3 regions of the Sphingobium cupriresistens LL01 genome follow, and region 3 is predicted to be linked to each of the others. Evidence: predicted binding sites of a transcription regulator. Region 3 holds the regulator's gene; each other region holds the start of a gene.
What was found. Region 3 encodes LexA, which represses DNA repair genes until DNA is damaged. Its sites were predicted from a motif close to GTTCCNCNCTTGTTCT; they were not measured.
Positions count from the first base shown of each region.

Region 1: a site for LexA is predicted at 2,990-3,005, ahead of V473_RS06115 (PA0069 family radical SAM protein). Genes of this name have one in related genera too.
Region 2: a site for LexA is predicted at 2,800-2,815, ahead of V473_RS08950 (ImuA family protein). Genes of this name have one in related genera too.

Region 1 covers NZ_KQ130434.1:1,265,110-1,271,078, reverse strand. The annotation lists gene V473_RS06130 (uracil-DNA glycosylase family protein) at 1-587, shown strand, start outside; gene V473_RS06125 (lytic transglycosylase domain-containing protein) at 584-2,374, shown strand; gene moaB (molybdenum cofactor biosynthesis protein B) at 2,374-2,901, shown strand; gene V473_RS06115 (PA0069 family radical SAM protein) at 3,014-4,081, shown strand; gene dnaE (DNA polymerase III subunit alpha) at 4,151-5,969, opposite strand, start outside.
Region 2 covers NZ_KQ130434.1:1,853,496-1,859,464, reverse strand. The annotation lists gene V473_RS08975 (RNA polymerase sigma factor) at 1-226, opposite strand, end outside; gene V473_RS08970 (alpha-ketoglutarate-dependent dioxygenase AlkB) at 521-1,090, opposite strand; gene V473_RS08965 (SOS response-associated peptidase family protein) at 1,110-1,628, opposite strand; gene V473_RS08960 (SOS response-associated peptidase family protein) at 1,689-2,312, shown strand; gene V473_RS08955 (DUF1810 domain-containing protein) at 2,312-2,734, shown strand; gene V473_RS08950 (ImuA family protein) at 2,836-3,612, shown strand; gene V473_RS08945 (DUF6504 family protein) at 3,530-5,362, shown strand; gene V473_RS08940 (error-prone DNA polymerase) at 5,362-5,969, shown strand, end outside.
Region 3 covers NZ_KQ130434.1:1,561,385-1,567,353, forward strand. The annotation lists gene trpC (indole-3-glycerol phosphate synthase TrpC) at 1-412, shown strand, start outside; gene moaC (cyclic pyranopterin monophosphate synthase MoaC) at 409-882, shown strand; gene V473_RS07630 (molybdopterin molybdotransferase MoeA) at 879-2,060, shown strand; gene lexA (transcriptional repressor LexA) at 2,130-2,816, shown strand; gene V473_RS07640 (ComEC/Rec2 family competence protein) at 2,807-4,978, opposite strand; gene gltX (glutamate--tRNA ligase) at 5,048-5,969, shown strand, end outside.

The sequences.
Region 1 (5,969 bases), 300 kb from region 3:
TGGCCGCCACGATTACAGCGTCCATCGTGGAAAAACCGCGGACGCTCGAATCGTTCCTTGAATGGCTCGCCCATGATCCTGCCCAGCCCGAACGGCGCTGGACGGGCGCACAGATTGCGCCGTCCGGCCCGGCGCAGGCGACGCTGATGGTCGTCACCGACCTGCCCGATCCTTTCGATATCGGCGAAGGCCGGCTGCTGGCCGATCGCGCCGGATTGCTGTTCGACGCGATGCTGCGGGCCATCGGCCTTCACCGCGACGCCATCCACCTCGCTTCGCTCTTCACCGCCCGTCCGCCCGGCGGCATGGTGGAGGCGGCGGACCTGGTCCATGCGGCCGATCGGATGCGCACCCATGTCGCGCTGGCTCAGCCGCGCCGCCTGCTGTTGTTGGGCGATCGGACGATCCGTGCGCTGATGCCGACGGACGGCGCGGCATCGCCCGATAGTTTACGCCAATTTAATCATGATGGCGGCATTGTGCCCGCTGTCGCCACATTCCACCCCCGGCTGCTGCTGACCCAGCCTGCGGCCAAGGCGGAATGCTGGCGCGCCCTGCAAAGCCTGATCGAGGAAACCCGTCCGTGATTCGCGCCGCGACCCAAATGTCCCGTTTCGCCCTGATCGCCATGGGCCTGGCCGCTGCGCTTCCTACAAAGGCCGAAACCGCCCCCTCCATACCGACACTGTCCATGCAAAACTCGCCGCTGCAACTGGGTGACGGCGACAAGGCGCGCTATCGCGCTATTTTCTCTGCGTTGCAGGCGCAACAATGGAGCGAGGCCAAGGCGATGATCGCTGCGCTGGATGCGCAGGATGCCGTCCGGCCGCTGGCCTTGTCCGAACTCTATCTGGCGAAGGGATCGCCGCGGGTCGAACTGTTCGACCTGCTGGACCTTATCAACAAGGCCGCCTGGCTGCCCAAGGCCGACCAACTTTCTCGTTTGGCGCAAAAGCGCGGCGCCACCATCCTGCCGGACTTGCCGCAAATTCAGAAGATGGTCTGGCTGGGTTCCGCCCCGCGCCGCCAATATGTCGCCGCGATCAAGACCGATGCGCTGGCCCAGGCGCTCGCCGGCCAGATCCAGACTTATGTGAAGAATGACGATCCGGCCGGCGCCGAAGGGCTGCTCGCCACCGGCGAAGCAGGATTGACCTCCGAAGGGCTGACCGAAGTGCGCCAGCGCGTCGCCTGGGCCTATTATATAGAGAATGACGATGTGAACGCCCGCCGCATGGCCGTGCGCGCGCTCGAAACCCGCACCGGCGGCGATTGGACGGTGCAGGCGCACTGGACCAATGGCCTTGCCTCTTGGCGTCAGAATGACTGCCGCACCGCCGCCCCCGCCTTCGCCAATGTCGCCGCGCTGGCGGGCGACTCCGACATGCGCGCCGCCGGCGCCTATTGGGCTTCGCGCGCCTATATGGTCTGCGGCGAAGCGGAGAAGGTCGCGGCCTATCTCAAACAGGCCGCCCGTTCGGACGAAACCTTTTACGGCCTGCTCGCCCGCGAATCGCTCGGCCTGCCCATGCAGGCCGCCGCGCTGGTCAGCCGTTTCAGCGACATCGACTGGGGCGTGCTCAAGGGCAGCCCCAACGTCCACGCCGCCATTGCCCTTTCGGCGATCGGCGACAATGGCCGCGCCGACGAAATCCTGCGCTATCAGGCCAAAATCGGCGGTCCGGCGCAATATGATGCGCTTTTGCGCCTCGCCGGCGCGCTCAGCCTGCCCGCAACCCAACTCTGGCTCGCCCATAATGGCCCGGCCGGCAAGCAGCCGGCCAGCTTCGCCCGCTTCCCCGCGCCAAACTGGCGGCCCGATGGCGGCTGGCGCGTTGATCCCTCGCTCATTTACGCCCACACGCTCCAGGAATCGGGCTTCCGCTCCGATGTCGTCAGCAGCGCGGGCGCACGCGGCCTGATGCAGGTCCGTCCCGGCACCGCCGGCGATGTGGGCCTCACCAACGCATCGCAACTCTTCGTGCCGTCCACCAACATGGAATATGGCCAGCGCTATCTGGAATCGCTGCGCGACATGAGCGCGACCGGCGGCCTGCTGCCCAAGGTGATGGCCGCCTATAATGCCGGCCCGCAGCCGGTCGATCGCTGGAACACGCAGGTCCATGACAAGGGCGATCCGCTGCTCTTCATGGAATCGCTGCCCTATTATGAAACCCGCGCCTATGTGAACATCGTCATGCGCAACTACTGGATGTACCAGATCCAGGCGAAGGGCAGCGCCGATTGCCTGACCGGCATGGCGCAGGGCATGTGGCCGACCTTCCCCAATGCCAAGGGCGTAAAGCTGGTGCGCCTGAGCAAGGCGGATGGCCGTGCGTCAACGGGCGCCAGCATGGGCGGCGGTTCCGACTGATGCCGATCGATGAGGGCCGGGCCTTCATTCCCGTGCGGATCGCCGTCCTCACCGTCTCCGACACGCGCGGCCTGGCGCAGGATCGCTCCGGCGACGCCCTGGTCGAACGGCTGGAAAGCGCCGGCCATATCCTCGCCGCCCGCTATATCGAGCGCGACGACCGGTCCGCCATCGTCGCCCGGCTGCACGCCTGGATCGACGATCCGCAGATCGACGTCATCCTCACCACCGGCGGCACCGGCGTCACTGGCCGCGACGTCACGCCCGAAGCCCTCGCCCAGGTGCAGGACAAGGAAATCCCCGGTTTTGGCGAGTTGTTCCGCTGGCTGAGTTACCAGAGCATTGGCACCTCCACCATCCAGTCCCGCGCCACAGCCTGCGTCGCGCGCGGCACCTATATCTTTGCGCTGCCCGGATCGACCGGCGCGGTAAAGGACGCATGGGACGGTATCCTCGTCACCCAACTCGACAGCCGTTTCCGCCCCTGCAACTTCGTTGAACTGATGCCGCGGCTGATGGAGCATTAAGGCCCACCGTCTATTTAATTAGTTAGCTAACAAATGAAAATGACGAATGCGATTCTAGTGTCGCATTTCTTGTCTCATTTGACATTTTGTTCCCTTCATGTTCTCATGCCCCATGGCGATCGAGAAAGGCAGGGGCGCAACGCTGAACGGCGGCAGCCACCGCTTCAACCTCCGCCAACGGGAGGCCGACGGCGATTGGCTCGATGCGGTCGAGCATCTGGACGGTCCCGTCCCCCGCCGCCGGACCCAGGTCACGGTCGAACATCCCCGCACCATCCTGACCCGCAACGCCAGCCCCGACATCGGCTTTTCCCAATCGATCAACGCCTATCGCGGATGCGAACATGGCTGCATCTATTGCTTCGCGCGCCCGTCCCATGCCTATCACGACTTGTCCCCCGGCCTGGATTTCGAAACCAGATTATTCGCCAAGCCCGACGCCGCAAAACTGCTGCGCGCCGAACTGTCGAAGCGTAACTATGTCGTCGCACCCATCGCCATGGGCACCAATACCGACCCCTATCAGCCGATCGAAAAGGATTGGCGCATCACGCGGGACATATTGGAATTGCTGGTCGAAACCCGCCACCCGACGTTCATCACCACTAAGTCCGACCGCATCCTGCGCGACATCGATATGCTTGCCGATCTGGCGCGCGACCGGCTTGTGGCCGTGATGCTATCCGTCACCAGCCTCGACCCCGCCATTGCCCGCACCCTGGAACCCCGCGCGCCGCATCCGCTGCGCCGGATCGAGGCGATCCGTCAGCTATCGGCGGCCGGCATCCCCGTCACCGCCAGCATCTCGCCCGTCATCCCCGCCATTACCGACCATGAGATCGAAGCCCTGGTCGCCCGCGTCGCGGAGGCGGGGGCACGCGAGGTGACCTTCATCCCGGTCCGCCTGCCGCACGAAGTCGCTCCTCTGTTCCGTGCCTGGCTCGACGCCCATTATCCCGATCGCGCGGCCAAGGTGATGGCGATCATCAACGACCTGCGCGGCGGCCGCGACAACGACCCCGATTTCGGCACCCGGATGCGCGGACAGGGCGTCTGGGCCGACCTCATCCGCACCCGCTTCAGCAAGGCCCGCAAACGCGCAGGCCTTGGCGCGGAACGCCTGACGCTCCGCACCGACCTTTTCCGCCCACCCGAAGGTGCACAGATGCTGTTGTTTTAGCCTCCGTTGTTCGGGCGGCTTTGGGTGGCCGACTATGGTCCCAAAACGACAGCGCAAAACCCGCTGCAATCATCCTACCAACCGCATCGCCGTTCGCCGCGTGCGCGTCTTGTAGCCGTCCGCCTTCACATCCATCCGCTCGAACCGGTGGATCGACAGCCCCTTGATCGTGGAGATCGCATCCACCTGATCCGCGCCCAGACTATAGGTGTCGCCCAGGAACAGCCGCGCCGCCTGCCCCTCGCCCACCGGCGCGCGCAGGAACACCTCGCTCCGCCCTCCACTCGCACCCGCCAGCAAAGCCGCCAGCGCCTCGACCGCCTGCGGGGTCTCCACATCGACTGTCAATTCCATGCGCGACGCGCTGGCGATCGCCCGGAACGGCTCGACCCCCCGCACCGTCACGCGCGGCGTCTCCTCGCCCGGCAACCGATCCAGTTCCACGACCAGCAGCGCGCAGTCGCCATCGGCCGCCAGTTCCTCGATCGCCTTGCACGCGCCCTCATCGAAACAACTCGCCTGAAACTGGCCGCTCTGGTCGGAGAAGGTCGCGTTGGCGTAGCGCGCCCCGCGCTTGGTTTCGCGCCAGCGCACATCCTCGACCATCGCTGCCATGATCGTCATCGACCGCCCTTCAGCATTGGGAGTCGGCATAGGTGACTGGCAGATCAAACCGTAGCTTCTGGCGCCCCGCGCATCGGCCAAATGCTTGTAGCGATCAACAGGATGCTCCGAAAAGTAGAAGCCGAAAGCTTCCTTTTCATACTCCATGCGCTCCGCCGTGGTCCAAGACTTATGCGTTGGGATGCGCACATCAGCGTGGGGCGTTTCAACATCGCCAAACAAACCACCCTGCCCGCTTTCGCGCGCTTGGGCGTTGCTGGAGGCGACCGACAATATGGTTTCTGCGGCGGCATATACGGCGGCTCGATCGTCATATACGTCCTTGAACGCCCCCGCCGCCGCCAGGCTTTCCAACTGCCGCCGGTTCAGCAACCGCGGCTCGATCCTGTCGGCAAAGTCATCCAGCGATTTGAACGGCCCGCCCTTTTCCCGCTCGGCGACCAACTGCTCCATCGCCTTCTCGCCCACGCCCTTGAGGCCGCCCAGCGCGTAGCGCACGGCAAAGCCCAGCCGCTTGTCCTCGCTCTCGCAGGGCACGGCCTCGACGGTGAAGTCGGCCTGGCTGCGGTTGAGATCGGGCGCCAGGCAGGTCAGCCCCATGCGCCGCATATCGTCCACGAAAACCGTCAGTTTTTCGGTCAGATGGATATCGAACGCCATCGACCCGGCGTAGAATTCCGCCGGATAATGCGCCTTCAACCACGCCGTCTGATAGGCGAGCAGCGCATAGGCGGCGGCGTGCGACTTGTTGAAGCCATAGCCGGCGAACTTGTCGATCAAGTCGAACAGTTCGTTCGCCTTGGCCGGCTTGATGTCGCTCGCGGCGCAGCCTTCGACGAAGCGCGAGCGCTGCGCGTCCATTTCGGCCTTCACCTTCTTGCCCATGGCACGACGCAGCAGGTCGGCGTCGCCGAGCGAATAGCCGGCCAGGATTTGCGCGGCCTGCATTACCTGTTCCTGATAGACGAAGATGCCGTATGTTTCTTCGAGGATCGGCTTCAGCAAAATATGCGGATATTCAATCTCTTCCTGCCCGTTCTTGCGGCGGCCGAACATCGGGATATTGTCCATCGGGCCGGGGCGATAGAGCGAGACGAGCGCGATGATATCGCCGAAATTGGTCGGCCGCACCGCCGCCAGCGTCTTGCGCATCCCTTCCGATTCAAGCTGGAACACACCGACTGTGTCGCCGCGCTGGAGCAGGTCGTAGACCGCACCATCGTCCCAGGCGAGCGTGTCCAGATCTACGGTCACGCCCCGCGCC
Region 2 (5,969 bases), 290 kb from region 3:
GTTGCAGGTAGGACGCTGGGTGGACGAGCATCTTCGTCCGCATATGGGCTGCAAGCCTGGCAAATGCCTCTTGCATGAGATCGTTGGCGTCCTCGTCATCGCGCATGCGGTGCCTGAAGTATCGGACGAGGCCTGGCGCTTCCGCGCTGTAGGTCTCTCGTAAAATCGCCGTGAATGCGCCGTCCGTGGCGGCGGATAAGCCGCCGCCCGGATGCTCGCCTGGCATAGGGAGAGGTTGACGGACATCCGACTGGGATGCGTTGCATGGGAGAGGGCGAGACACGCGAACCTGGCCAACAGGCCGACAGAATCGGTCCCGAGAGTCTCGGGGGCGATTGAGCTAGGTGTGTCTCGAGCGATGGCGTACCGCCGCTCCGACCGCCCCAAACATCAGAGGGGCGTCATTTATGCCTGACAGGATAATCCTACAGCGGGACTGTCAGCTAATTCCCCCCTGCCGGTTCATGATGCCTCTATCGACTCGCCATTTCAAGGGGCGACAAGCGATCAGGCGGCGGTATCAGGAGCGAAGACTGCGAAAGGTGATCGACCAGCGCGTCTCTTCCATTTCCGAGATGCTATGCTCCCATTCGTACCGCATTTCGCCGCTCAGATGATATATGGCTCGTGGGTTGAGAGGCATGTTCGTTCGCAGGAACCTTGAGCCTTCTTTCTTCCGGAAGCGCATTGTCGCGGGTTCACCAAGCGATATGCCAACCACATGCTCGAAGACGGGACGATCGCGATGCCAACCAATGCCCGCGCCTGGTTCATAGCGGATGAGCAGGGCCTGGACGAGGTCGTCAGTCGGCACTCCTGCAAAGGCGGCGGCCCGACGTTTAAGTGATGAAAGCCAGCCGGGTATGGGGGTGGTCGGCGCGAAGATGCCTGTCTGAAAATCGTAGCTCCAGCCAAAGCTTTGGGTGAGGCGCTTGCCCGTCCACTGCTGGTATTTGAAGGGTGAAAGGTCGGAGGCATCGATCATGCCGATCAGCGCCTGTTCTTCGATTGGGGTTATGATGTCGTCGGCCTGCTGCAGGCCCGGTAAATGGGGCCTGCCGAACAGGTCCAGGGCCAGAAATGCGGGCATTTGCGGCGTATCTGTATCTTCAGAACACAAGGCTGGTCTGCACCGGCTTGGTCAGGATTTCTTCGATCGTGAAGATGCCCGCTGGTGGAGTGACCAGCAGTTCCTCCTCGGGAACGGCGAAATCAAGCCATTTCTGGGCGTCACGGCGTTCGATCATGGCGCCGTGACGCGCCTGATAGCGTATGACTTCGGGGTTCGCGTCTACCGTGATGATCCGATAGCTGACGGGCCATTCGGCCATGGCCGGCTCCCAGATGGCGGCGAGATAGAAGAAATTGCCGTCTTCGCGAAAGGCACGGAATTTTTTCTCGCCATTGCGGATATGGAACTCCGATGCAGCCACGAGGCAACGGCTGCTGGGGAAATTGCGTCCCTCGGAACGAATGAATTCGAACGAGACGCCTCCGCTGAAGCGAGGGCTGGAACCCCAGGCGGCTTCGATCATCTCAATCTCTTGCACATCGTCGGGGTTGCGCCGGATGATGGCACGGCGACTTCCGAGCGCCTCGGAGTCGAAGGGTGTTGCTTTCGAGTCCATGAAAGGAACATACAGGGAACGAAAGGCGAGGGCAAGGATGGTCCCGCGTGAGGAGGCCTGATGTGTAATGACTACCGCCTGCTGATCGATATCGCATCGATCGTCGAAGATTTCGAAGGGCTGAAAATCAAGATCAAGATGCCCGAGGGCGCCCCCAATGTGCCGGCGCGCGAAGATATCAAGATGACCGATATGGGTCCGATCGTCCGCAGCGTGGGTGCGCAGCGCAGCGTCGGCGAACTGGTCAATCGACGCTGGAGCTGGCCCGGTCGTAACGGAAAGCCTGTCTATAATTTCCGCACTGAGGGTCGGGAATTTACCTCCCAGCGCTGCCTCATCATTGCAGATGGCTTCTACGAGTTTACAGATCCTGCCGTCCCCCGGCCAAAAGACAAGCGGCTCGATAAATGGCTCTTCACCATGACCGATCATGACTGGTTCTGCATCGCTGGAATCTGGCGCGAGAGCCCGACGGGAGAAGCCTTTACCATGCTGACCATGGATGCAGGACCGGACGTCGCGCCCTATCATCACCGCCAAATCATTCCACTGGCCCGTGACCAATGGGCAGACTGGCTCGATCCCAGCGTTCCGGCTGGGGAGGTGCTGCGATGGTTGCCCAAGGGAAGCCTGTCCGTCACGCAGGTCTATGGCGCGCCGCCGGCCCAAGGAGCGTTGCTCTGATGACTGACGACGCGACCTTGGCTCGTTTCGTCGAGGCGCAAGCGAGCAGCTATCGAACCGCGTTGCGCGAGTTGCGCGCCGGGGCGAAACGCACCCATTGGATGTGGTTCATTTTCCCGCAGATACGCGGCCTTGGGTTGAGCCCGACAGCGCATTATTATGGCATCGCATCGATCGAGGAGGCGCGCGCTTATCTTGCTCATCCTGTGCTCGGCCCGCGTTACATCGAATGCGTCGAAGCGCTGCAGGGGCTTGCAGAGCATGATCCGGTCGTTGTCATGGGAAGCATCGATGCCATGAAGCTGCGGTCGTCATTAACGCTTTTTGAAGCAGCGGACCTGATACCCGTGATTGGTGCTGCTCTGGACCGGTGGTTTAGCGGCGATCGGGATCCCGCCACGATTGAGATTCTAAGGGCTTAGAACGATTGCTCGAGAGTGTGCGATAAAGCGTGGTGCAACGGGCTTGACGAATCTGTCAGTCGATAGGAACATAAAGGGAACATTTGAGTCGTCATGTTCCCATGTCCATTGTGCCTTCCGTTCCTGATCGGTCCCGTGCCGATCATCTTGCAGCGCTTCGCGCAGAGCTGGCTCATGCCCGCGCTGCGCGTGGAGCGGTGTTGCCATTTGGTCTTGGGATAGTGGATGACCGCCTGGCTGATCATGGGCTGGACGGAGGCGGGCTTCATGAGGTCGCCGCAGCCTCAGCGACACTGAACGACGACGCGGCGGCGACGCTTTTCGCGGCCGGTATCGCGGCGCGTTTCGCTGCGCAGCCGAATTTTTCCGTGTTTTGGGCGCTTACCCGCTTTGACCTCTACGCGCCGGGGCTGGAGCAGGTTGGGTTATGCCCCGATAAAGTCTTCTATGCCCAGGCCCAGAAGGATAGCGCCGTGCTCGCCATGGCAGAGGACGCGTTGCGTGACGGCTCGCTCGCGTGCGTGATTGCCGAAGTAAGGCACGCGGACCAGACAGCCACCCGACGCCTTCAGCTTGCTGCATCTGACGGCCAGACGCCGATTTTGCTTTATCGTCGCCATCGAACCCGCGAGCGCTGTCCGCTTGGCGGTCTGTCATCGGCGATGACGCGCTGGCGAATCGGTTCTGTTCCGTCTGCGCGCCTTCCTCATGCCGGGGTCGGGCGCGCTCGTTGGTCGGTGGAGCTGGTCCGCCAGCGAAACGGCAATCCCTTTTCGATCGAACTGGATGCGTGCGATGATAAGGGTCGCCTCGCTCTACCTGCCGCAGCTGCCGATCGAGCGGCTCCGGCAGCTGGAGCGGTCAATCAGGCGGCCTGAGCTGGCTGCGCCGTCGCTCGCTCCGCGCTTTGCCTCGCCGATCGACGACAACCCGGGAGCCTGTTCGGTCCCGCGTGGCGGCGGCTGGCGACCGGGTGCCCGCTGGGCGCGGGACGGTGCGCTTGGCGCCCGCCCGAGCCAAGCCGACATCGAAGCACTGCCTGCACACCAGAGACCGACCATGCGCGAGATGGGGCGTCGCAGCGAAGCGGCCGAGCATCCGTTCAGGGCCGGTCCTGCTGATGAGGTGGCGCGACGGATAGGGAAAGCTGAGGTTGCCGAAGCGTCCAAACTTACATGGGCGACCCTGTGGGGGCAGCCGACAATCCTCATCGAACGGGCAGGGCAACGGGAGGTTGTGACCGCCGCCTGCCCGGTTGCGCTGGAACTGGGATTGCGGCCGGGCATGGCGGCGGCCCATGCCCGGGCACTGGTCACCGATCTTGAGGTCCGGGATGCCGAGCCGGATGCCGATAGCGCTTGGCTTGATCGCTTGGCGCTCCATGCGCTTGGACATTGGACACCAACCGCTAGCGTTTCGGGTGCCGATGGCCTGTGGCTTGATCTTACAGGCACCACCCATCTTTTTGGCGGGGAGGAGCGTTTCTGCCGCCGCTTGCACCGATTTTTGGCACGCCTCGGGTTTACCGCCTCTATCGCCGTTGCGGCCACGCCGGGCGCTGCGCATGCGATGGCGCGCTATAGCGGAGAGGCCGTCACTCTGCTGGCCTCGGGCATCGAAACCCAGGCCATCGCCAATCTTCCCCTTCAGGCTTTGCGTCTGGAACCCGAAGCATTGGTGTCGGCGGCGCGCTTTGGCCTTGAGCGTATATCGGACCTTTACCCAATGCCGCGCGGGCCGCTCGCTCGTCGGCTGGGCCTGACGACCGTCCGACGGCTCGATCAGGCGCGCGGTATGATCGCCGAACCGATTGTCCCCGTCGTGGCTTTCGAGGCCCCGCATGTCGAGCGGCGGCTCCTTGAACCGATCGGCACGGCAGAAGCTATCAACCAGGTGATCGGCGATCTGGTCGAGGATCTTGTATTCCGGTTGCAGGAGCGAGGGGCAGGGCTACGGACAGCTATTCTCTCCTGCCTCATTATCGATGGCACCGAGCAGCGACTGACGATCGGGACGGCACGGGCGACGCGTGATAGTGGTCATCTGAGGCGCATGCTCGCCATGCGGATCGAGAAGATTGATCCGGGGCTCGGCATCGAGGCGATGACGCTGACGGCGCCAAGGCTTGAGGAGCTCAAGGCCCAGACGCTCGAAGCAGGGCTGGAGACGGAGGGGCGATCACGGGATATCGCGCCGCTCGTTGACCAGCTTGCAGGCCGGATCGATCCTGACGCTCCTTTCCGATTGTCGTCTCATGAAAGCGATGTGCCCGAGCGGGCAGTACGCCGCATCGGCTCTTTGATGACGCCTGTCGGCTGGCCGGGCTGGAAGCGACCCGTAAGAATGCTCACCCGGCCCGAAATTCTCTCGCATGTCGTTGCGCTGCTTCCCGATCACCCACCCCGGCGCTTTACCTGGCGTCGCACCGACTATCGCATCTTGGCAGGCGATGGCCCCGAGCGGATCCATGGCGAATGGTGGCGTAATGCCCGCGAGATGTGGGCGGTGCGCGATTATTTCCGCGTCGAAGCTGCCGGAGGTGAGCGTTTCTGGATCTTTCGTCGTGGTGATGGTGTGGATGCGCCGACCGGGGATTTAAGCTGGTATATGCACGGCATGTTCGGCTGATGACCCGCTATGTCGAACTTCAGGTGACGAGCCACTTCTCCTTCCTTCGCGGGGCATCTTCCCCCGAGCAGCTGTTTTCGGCGGCGGCGCTACTTGGACACAAGACACTCGGTCTTGCCGACTGGGGCAGCGTTGCCGGCGTCGTGCGGGGTTGGGACGCACAGAAGGCAACAGGCGTGCGCATGATTGCCGGCGCGCGGGTTGATCTGCCCGACGGCAAGGCGCTGCTGCTGTATCCAACCGATCGACCGGCCTGGTCCCGGCTCACTCGGCTGCTTTCCGTCGGGAAGGCGCGGGGAGGGAAAGGGCGTTGCCTGCTCAACTGGGCCGATGTGGCTCATCACGCCGAAGGGCTGATCGCCATTCTAATCCCGGACCTGGCTGACAATGAGACGCTGGCCAATCTTGTGGAGTTACAGAGCCTCTTTGGTGCGCGGGGCTATCTTGCGCTGTCGCTGCGGCGCCGGCCTGACGATGCGATGCGTCTGCACGAACTGAACGCGATGGCACGGGCGGCGGGCGTGCGCGCCGTGGCCACCGGCGACATCCTCTATCATTCACCGGAATCCAGACCCCTTCAGGACGTCATGACCGCGATTCGGGAGCG
Region 3 (5,969 bases):
GCAGGTGCTGGAAAGCCGCTCACTCGGCGCGGACGCCATCCTTATCATCGTCGCCGCGCTGGACGATGGCCAGATGCAGGAGATAGAGGAAGCCGCGCTCGGCCTTGGCATGGACGCCCTGGTCGAAGTGCATGACGAGGCCGAACTGGACCGCGCGCTGAAGCTCCGCTCGCGCCTGATCGGCGTCAACAACCGCGACCTGCGCGATTTCTCCGTCGATTTCGCACGCACCTACGAACTGGTGGGCAAGGCGCCCGAAGGCTGCACCTTCGTCGCTGAAAGCGGCCTGACTGGTCATGCCGATCTGGTCGCGATGGCCGACCATGGCGTGCGCTGCTTCCTGGTCGGTGAAACGCTGATGCGTCAGGCCGATGTGGAGGCGGCGACCCACAATCTGCTGACGGGCGCATGAGCGGCCTCACCCATCTGGACGAAGACGGCGCGGCCCGGATGGTCGATGTCGGGGCCAAGGCGGTCACGGCGCGCGAAGCCATCGCCTCCGGCCGGATCGCCATGAGCGCGACCGCCGCCAGAGCCATCGCCGACGGTCTGGTCAAGAAGGGCGACGTGTTGGCCGTGGCGCGAGTGGCTGGCATCATGGCGGCCAAGCGCACCGCCGACCTCATCCCGCTCTGCCACCCGATCGCGCTCAGCGCCGTGACGGTCGATTTCGACCTCGACGATGGCGGCGTCACCGTTACCGCCACCGCGCGCACCGCCGGCCAGACCGGCGTGGAGATGGAGGCGCTGACCGCGGCCTCTGTCGCGCTGCTGACCGTCTATGACATGGCCAAGGCGCTGGACAAGTCGATGATCATCGGCGGCGTCTGCCTGATCGCCAAAACCGGCGGCAAGTCGGGCGACTGGCGGCGCACGCCATGAGCCTGCTGCCGGTCGCTGAGGCGCAGGCGCGCCTGTTCGCTCTCGCCCCGCGACTGGCGACCGAAACCGTGCCGATCACCGCCGCCGCCGGACGCTGGCTGGCGCAGGATCTGGCGGCGCTGCGCGACCAGCCCTGGGCCGATCTGTCGGCGATGGACGGCTATGCCGTGCGCGCCGCCGAAGCACCCGGCCCCTGGCGCGTCACCAGCGAGAGCGCGGCCGGCGCGGCGGACCTTGCAGCCCTGGCGCCGGGCGAAGCGAGCCGCATCTTCACCGGCGCGCCGCTACCGCCGGGCGCCGACACCATATTGATCCAGGAAAATGCGACCCGCGACGGCGACTGGCTGACCGCCAGCGCCGATCCGCTACCCGCAGGTCGTCATGTCCGCACCGCCGCCTCCGACTTTGCGCAGGACGCCCTGCTGCTGGAGGCTGGCGGTCGCCTCGGCCCGGCTCAGGTCGCGCTCGCCGTGCTGGGTGGCCATGGCGTCGTGCCGGTCGGCGGTCGGCCGACGGTCGCGCTGCTGTCCACCGGCAATGAACTGGTGCCGCCCGGCGCCCCGACGCCGCCGGGTTTCCTGCCTTCCTCCAACGCGCCGATGCTTGCCGCCCTGCTCGCCGCCCTGCCCTGCGACGTCATCGACCTCGGCATCGTGCGGGACGACCTCGATGCGATGGTGGCCGCGATCGAACGGGCGCGCACGGCCGACATCATCGTGTCGACCGGCGGCGCCTCCGTCGGCGACCATGATTTGGTCCGTCCCGCTTTTGTGAAAGCAGGCGGCGCGCTCGATTTTTGGAAGATCAAAATGCGGCCGGGCAAGCCGCTGATGGCGGGGCGAATCGCCGATACGCTGTTCCTGGGCCTGCCGGGCAATCCCGTCTCCGCCTTCGTCACGGCCACGCTGTTCCTGTTGCCGCTGGTCCGTCATCTGGGCGGCGCACGCGATCCGCTGCCACCGACAAGCGACGCGCCGCTCGCCTCACCGCTGCCCGCCACCGGCGATCGTGACGATTATCTGCGCGCCTGGCGCGGACCGGGCGGCATCGTGTCGGTCACGTCACAGGACAGCGCGGCCACCGCCGCCATGGCGAAGGCCGACTGCCTGATCCTGCGCCCCGCCGGATCGCCGCCGGCGGCTCCCGGCGATCGGGTCTTGATTCTGCCGCTGCCCTGACATGTTCGGTGCTTGACTAACCTTCATCTGTTTCCTATGCGTTCCTCATACGTTCCACGGAGGATCGCAATGTTGACGCCCAAGCAGCAGGAATTGCTAAGCTTCATTCAGACCCGCTTGGACGAAGGCGGCGTGTCGCCTTCTTTCGAGGAAATGAAGGATGCGCTGGACCTGCGGTCCAAATCCGGCATTCACCGCCTCATCAACGCGCTGGAGGAGCGCGGCTTCATCCGTCGCCTGCCCAATCGCGCCCGCGCGCTGGAAGTGCTCAAGCTCCCCGATGCGATGCATCGCACGCCCGCGCCAGTGATCGCGCTCAAGCCCAAGGTTGCGCCGCCCGCCCAGCCGCCGATGATCCCCACCGCCGCCAATGACGTGATCGAAATCCCGCTGCACGGCCGGATCGCGGCCGGTGTGCCGATCGAGGCGATGGAAGGGCAGACGATGCTCTCCGTGCCCGCCGCGCTGCTCGGCGCGGGCGATCATTATGCGCTGGAAGTGTCGGGCGATTCGATGATGGAAGCCGGCATCCTCGACGGCGACTTCGCGTTGATCCAGCGCACCGACGTCGCCCGCGAAGGCCAGATCGTCGTCGCGCTGATCGACGAGGCGGAAGCGACGCTGAAATATTTCCGCCGCGAAGGCAGCCGCGTCCGGCTCGATCCGGCCAACCCGGCCTATGAGCCGCAGATATACGATCCGCGCCAGGTCCGCATCCAGGGCAAGCTCGCGGGGCTGCTGCGCCGCTACAATTGAGGCCTGTGTGATTGGGCCTTAAATGATTCAGGCTGGTCCCTCCACGTCCGGCGGGTCTGGCGGGCGACCCAGGGATGCGCGTCGCCCGCCCGATGGACGGTGTGAACTTCGCCCTTCGCCAGGATCATAGACAGCCCGCCGGTACGCGCGAGCGACCGGCGATCGACCTTCATCCAGCGCGGTCGGCACCAGCGCGGCAGGCCCCGATCGCTGACGACGATGTCCGCCGCCGCGCAATCGCCGGCGAAACTCGACCGATCGATCAGCACATTGCTGCGAGTAAAGAGCAGCCGCCAGTCGCGGCCCTTGCCATCCTTCATCCTCATGGCGCACATATCCTGCGAGCAGCGCGTCTCCGGCAGCGCCGCGATCGCCGCCAGTTCGCCGTCATAACCTGCACTTTCCGACAGCACGTCCCGCACATAATCCCCCGCCCGATCGCGCAATATCGCCATGCCCTTTCCCGTCCGCACGGCGACATGCCGCCCGTCGCCGGTAATCAGGATATCGGGCGGCGCGGCGGTAAAGGTGACCGCCACGCCGATCAGCACCGGCGCAAGTCCCAGCCATCGCCATCCCGTCCGCCATAACAGGCACCAGAGCAGTCCGACGATGGTGATGCCGAACAGCCCCATACCCATGGTCGGCGCGAGCAATGTGGCCATAGGACTCGCCGCCACGCCATGAGCCAGCAGCAGCAACAGGTTCAGCGCCTGCTGCGTCAACCACCAGAACGGCGCGCCCAACCCTACGACATCCAGCACGAGCGCCAGCGCCTCCAGCGGCATGACGACGAAAGTGGTGAGCGGGATCGCGATCAGATTGGCGAAGGCGCCGAGCAGGCCCGCCTTGTGAAAATGGAACAGCGCGATCGGCATCAGCACCAGTTCGACGGCGATCCCGGTCGCCAGCGTGACGACCAGCAAGCGACCCGTCTTGCGAATCACGCCCTCGTCCCTGACGGCGGCAAAGGCGCGAAAGCGCGGATGTTCGGCCAGCGCCACCAGCGCCGTCACCGCCGCGAAACTCATCTGGAAACTCGGCCCGACCAGCGCTTCGGGCCACAGCAGCAGCACGACCAGCGCCCCGGTCGCCACCAGTCGCAATGTCACCGCATCCCGACCCATCGCCAGTCCGCCCAGCACCAGCAAGGCCGCGACGCAGGATCGCACCGTGGGCACCTCCGCCCCGGTTAGCAGCGTATAGCCGATCCCCGCCAGCGCCCCGCCCGCCGCCGCGATCAGCATCAGCGGCCAGCCAAGCGCCGCCCGCTGGCTCAAGGCCATCACGCGCATCAGCAGGAAAATGACCGCCCCGATCAGCGCCGTCACATGCAAGCCGCTGATCGACAGAAGATGCGCCAGCCCGCTGCGCCGCATCGCTTCCGCATCCGCTTCGGGGATCGCGCCCTGGTCCCCGGTCGCCAGAGCGGCAGCGATTCCTTCGGCGGGACCATCCACTTGCTCCAATATATGGCCGAACAACCGCGCCCGCAGCGGTGGCGCGGCGGTGGAGGGGATCACTATCTCTATGGGCTTCAACGCCTTGCCGGTGGCCCCGATCCCCTGAAAATAGGCGCGCGCCGCAAAATCATAGCCGCCCGGCACACTCGGCGGCGCCGGCGGCATCAAGCGCACGCGAAACCGCAGACGCGCGCCCTCGCCCAGCCCCGTCGGCACATCGGCATCGGCGATATTCACCCGCACAACCGCCGGCAGATTGGGCGCGTGAACCGGGCGTAGCATGACGCGCACCATCGCCTGTGCCGGAACGGGACGCACCGCCGTCACATCGCCGATTACCTGTACGAAGGTCGCCCGGCCCAGTGGCGGCTGGCCCCACAGCATCGCCTTCCCCCAGACCAGCAGGCATCCCATGCACGCCAGGATGCCGCCCGCGACGCATATCCGGCGCAACCGCCCGCCGACCGGCAGCATCGCCCCCATGCAGGCCATCGCCAGCGCGCCGCAGCAAAAGGCCAGCCAGTCCATGGCGTGAGGCAGGATGAACCAGCCCGCAATCCCGCTGCCCAGCCCGATCGGCGCCCATAATCCGATCTGTTCGCGCTCACACTCCAGCCAGCTTTCGAGTCGCTCCAGCGCCGCCCGCGCCCATGCCGCCGGCCTCGCACCAAGGGAGGTTTGTCGTGGCTCAAAAGCCATGCTAGGGGGCGCAGCATCCATGGGTCAGCTAGGCGAATGTCAGGGAATATGACGGCAAGTGCAACGGGAATGAACAAGCCGGTGGTGACCCGTTTCGCCCCGTCCCCCACCGGGTTCCTGCATATCGGCGGCGCCCGCACCGCGCTGTTCAACTGGCTGTTCGCGCGCCATCATGGCGGCAAGTTCCTGTTGCGGATCGAGGACACCGATCGCGCCCGTTCGACCGATGCGGCCGTCGCCGCGATCTTCGATGGGCTGGAATGGCTGGGCCTGGGCGGTGACGAGCCTGCCGTCTTCCAGTTCGCGCGCACCCCGCGCCATGCGGAGGTCGCCAACCAGTTGCTGGAAACAGGCCACGCCTATCGCTGCTATGCGACGCCGGAAGAGCTGTCCGAACTGCGTGAACAGCAGCGCGCCGCCAAGCAGCCGATGCGCTATGATGGCCGCTGGCGCGACCGCATGCCGGAAGATGCGCCCGCTGGCGCGCCCTTCGTCATCCGCATCAAGGCGCCGCGCGAAGGCGAGACGGTAATCGAGGATGCGGTGCAGGGCCGCGTCGTCGTGCAGAATGCCGAGCTGGACGACATGATCCTGCTGCGGTCCGATGGCACGCCCACCTATATGCTGGCCGTCGTGGTCGACGATCATGACATGGGCGTCACCCATGTCATTCGTGGCGACGATCATCTGAACAACGCCTTCCGCCAGCTCAGCATCATCAAGGCGATGCAGTGGGAGGAGCCGATCTACGCGCATATCCCGCTGATCCACGGACCGGATGGCGCGAAATTGTCCAAGCGCCACGGCGCATTGGGCGTAGACGCTTATCGCGACGAGATGGGGATGCTGCCCGAAGCGGTGCTGAACTATCTGCTGCGTCTGGGCTGGGGCCATGGCGATGAAGAGATCATCTCGATCGCCCGCGCCATTGACCTGTTCGATATCGGCGGCGTCGGCCGGTCGCCTTCGCGCTTCGACATCAAGAAGCTGG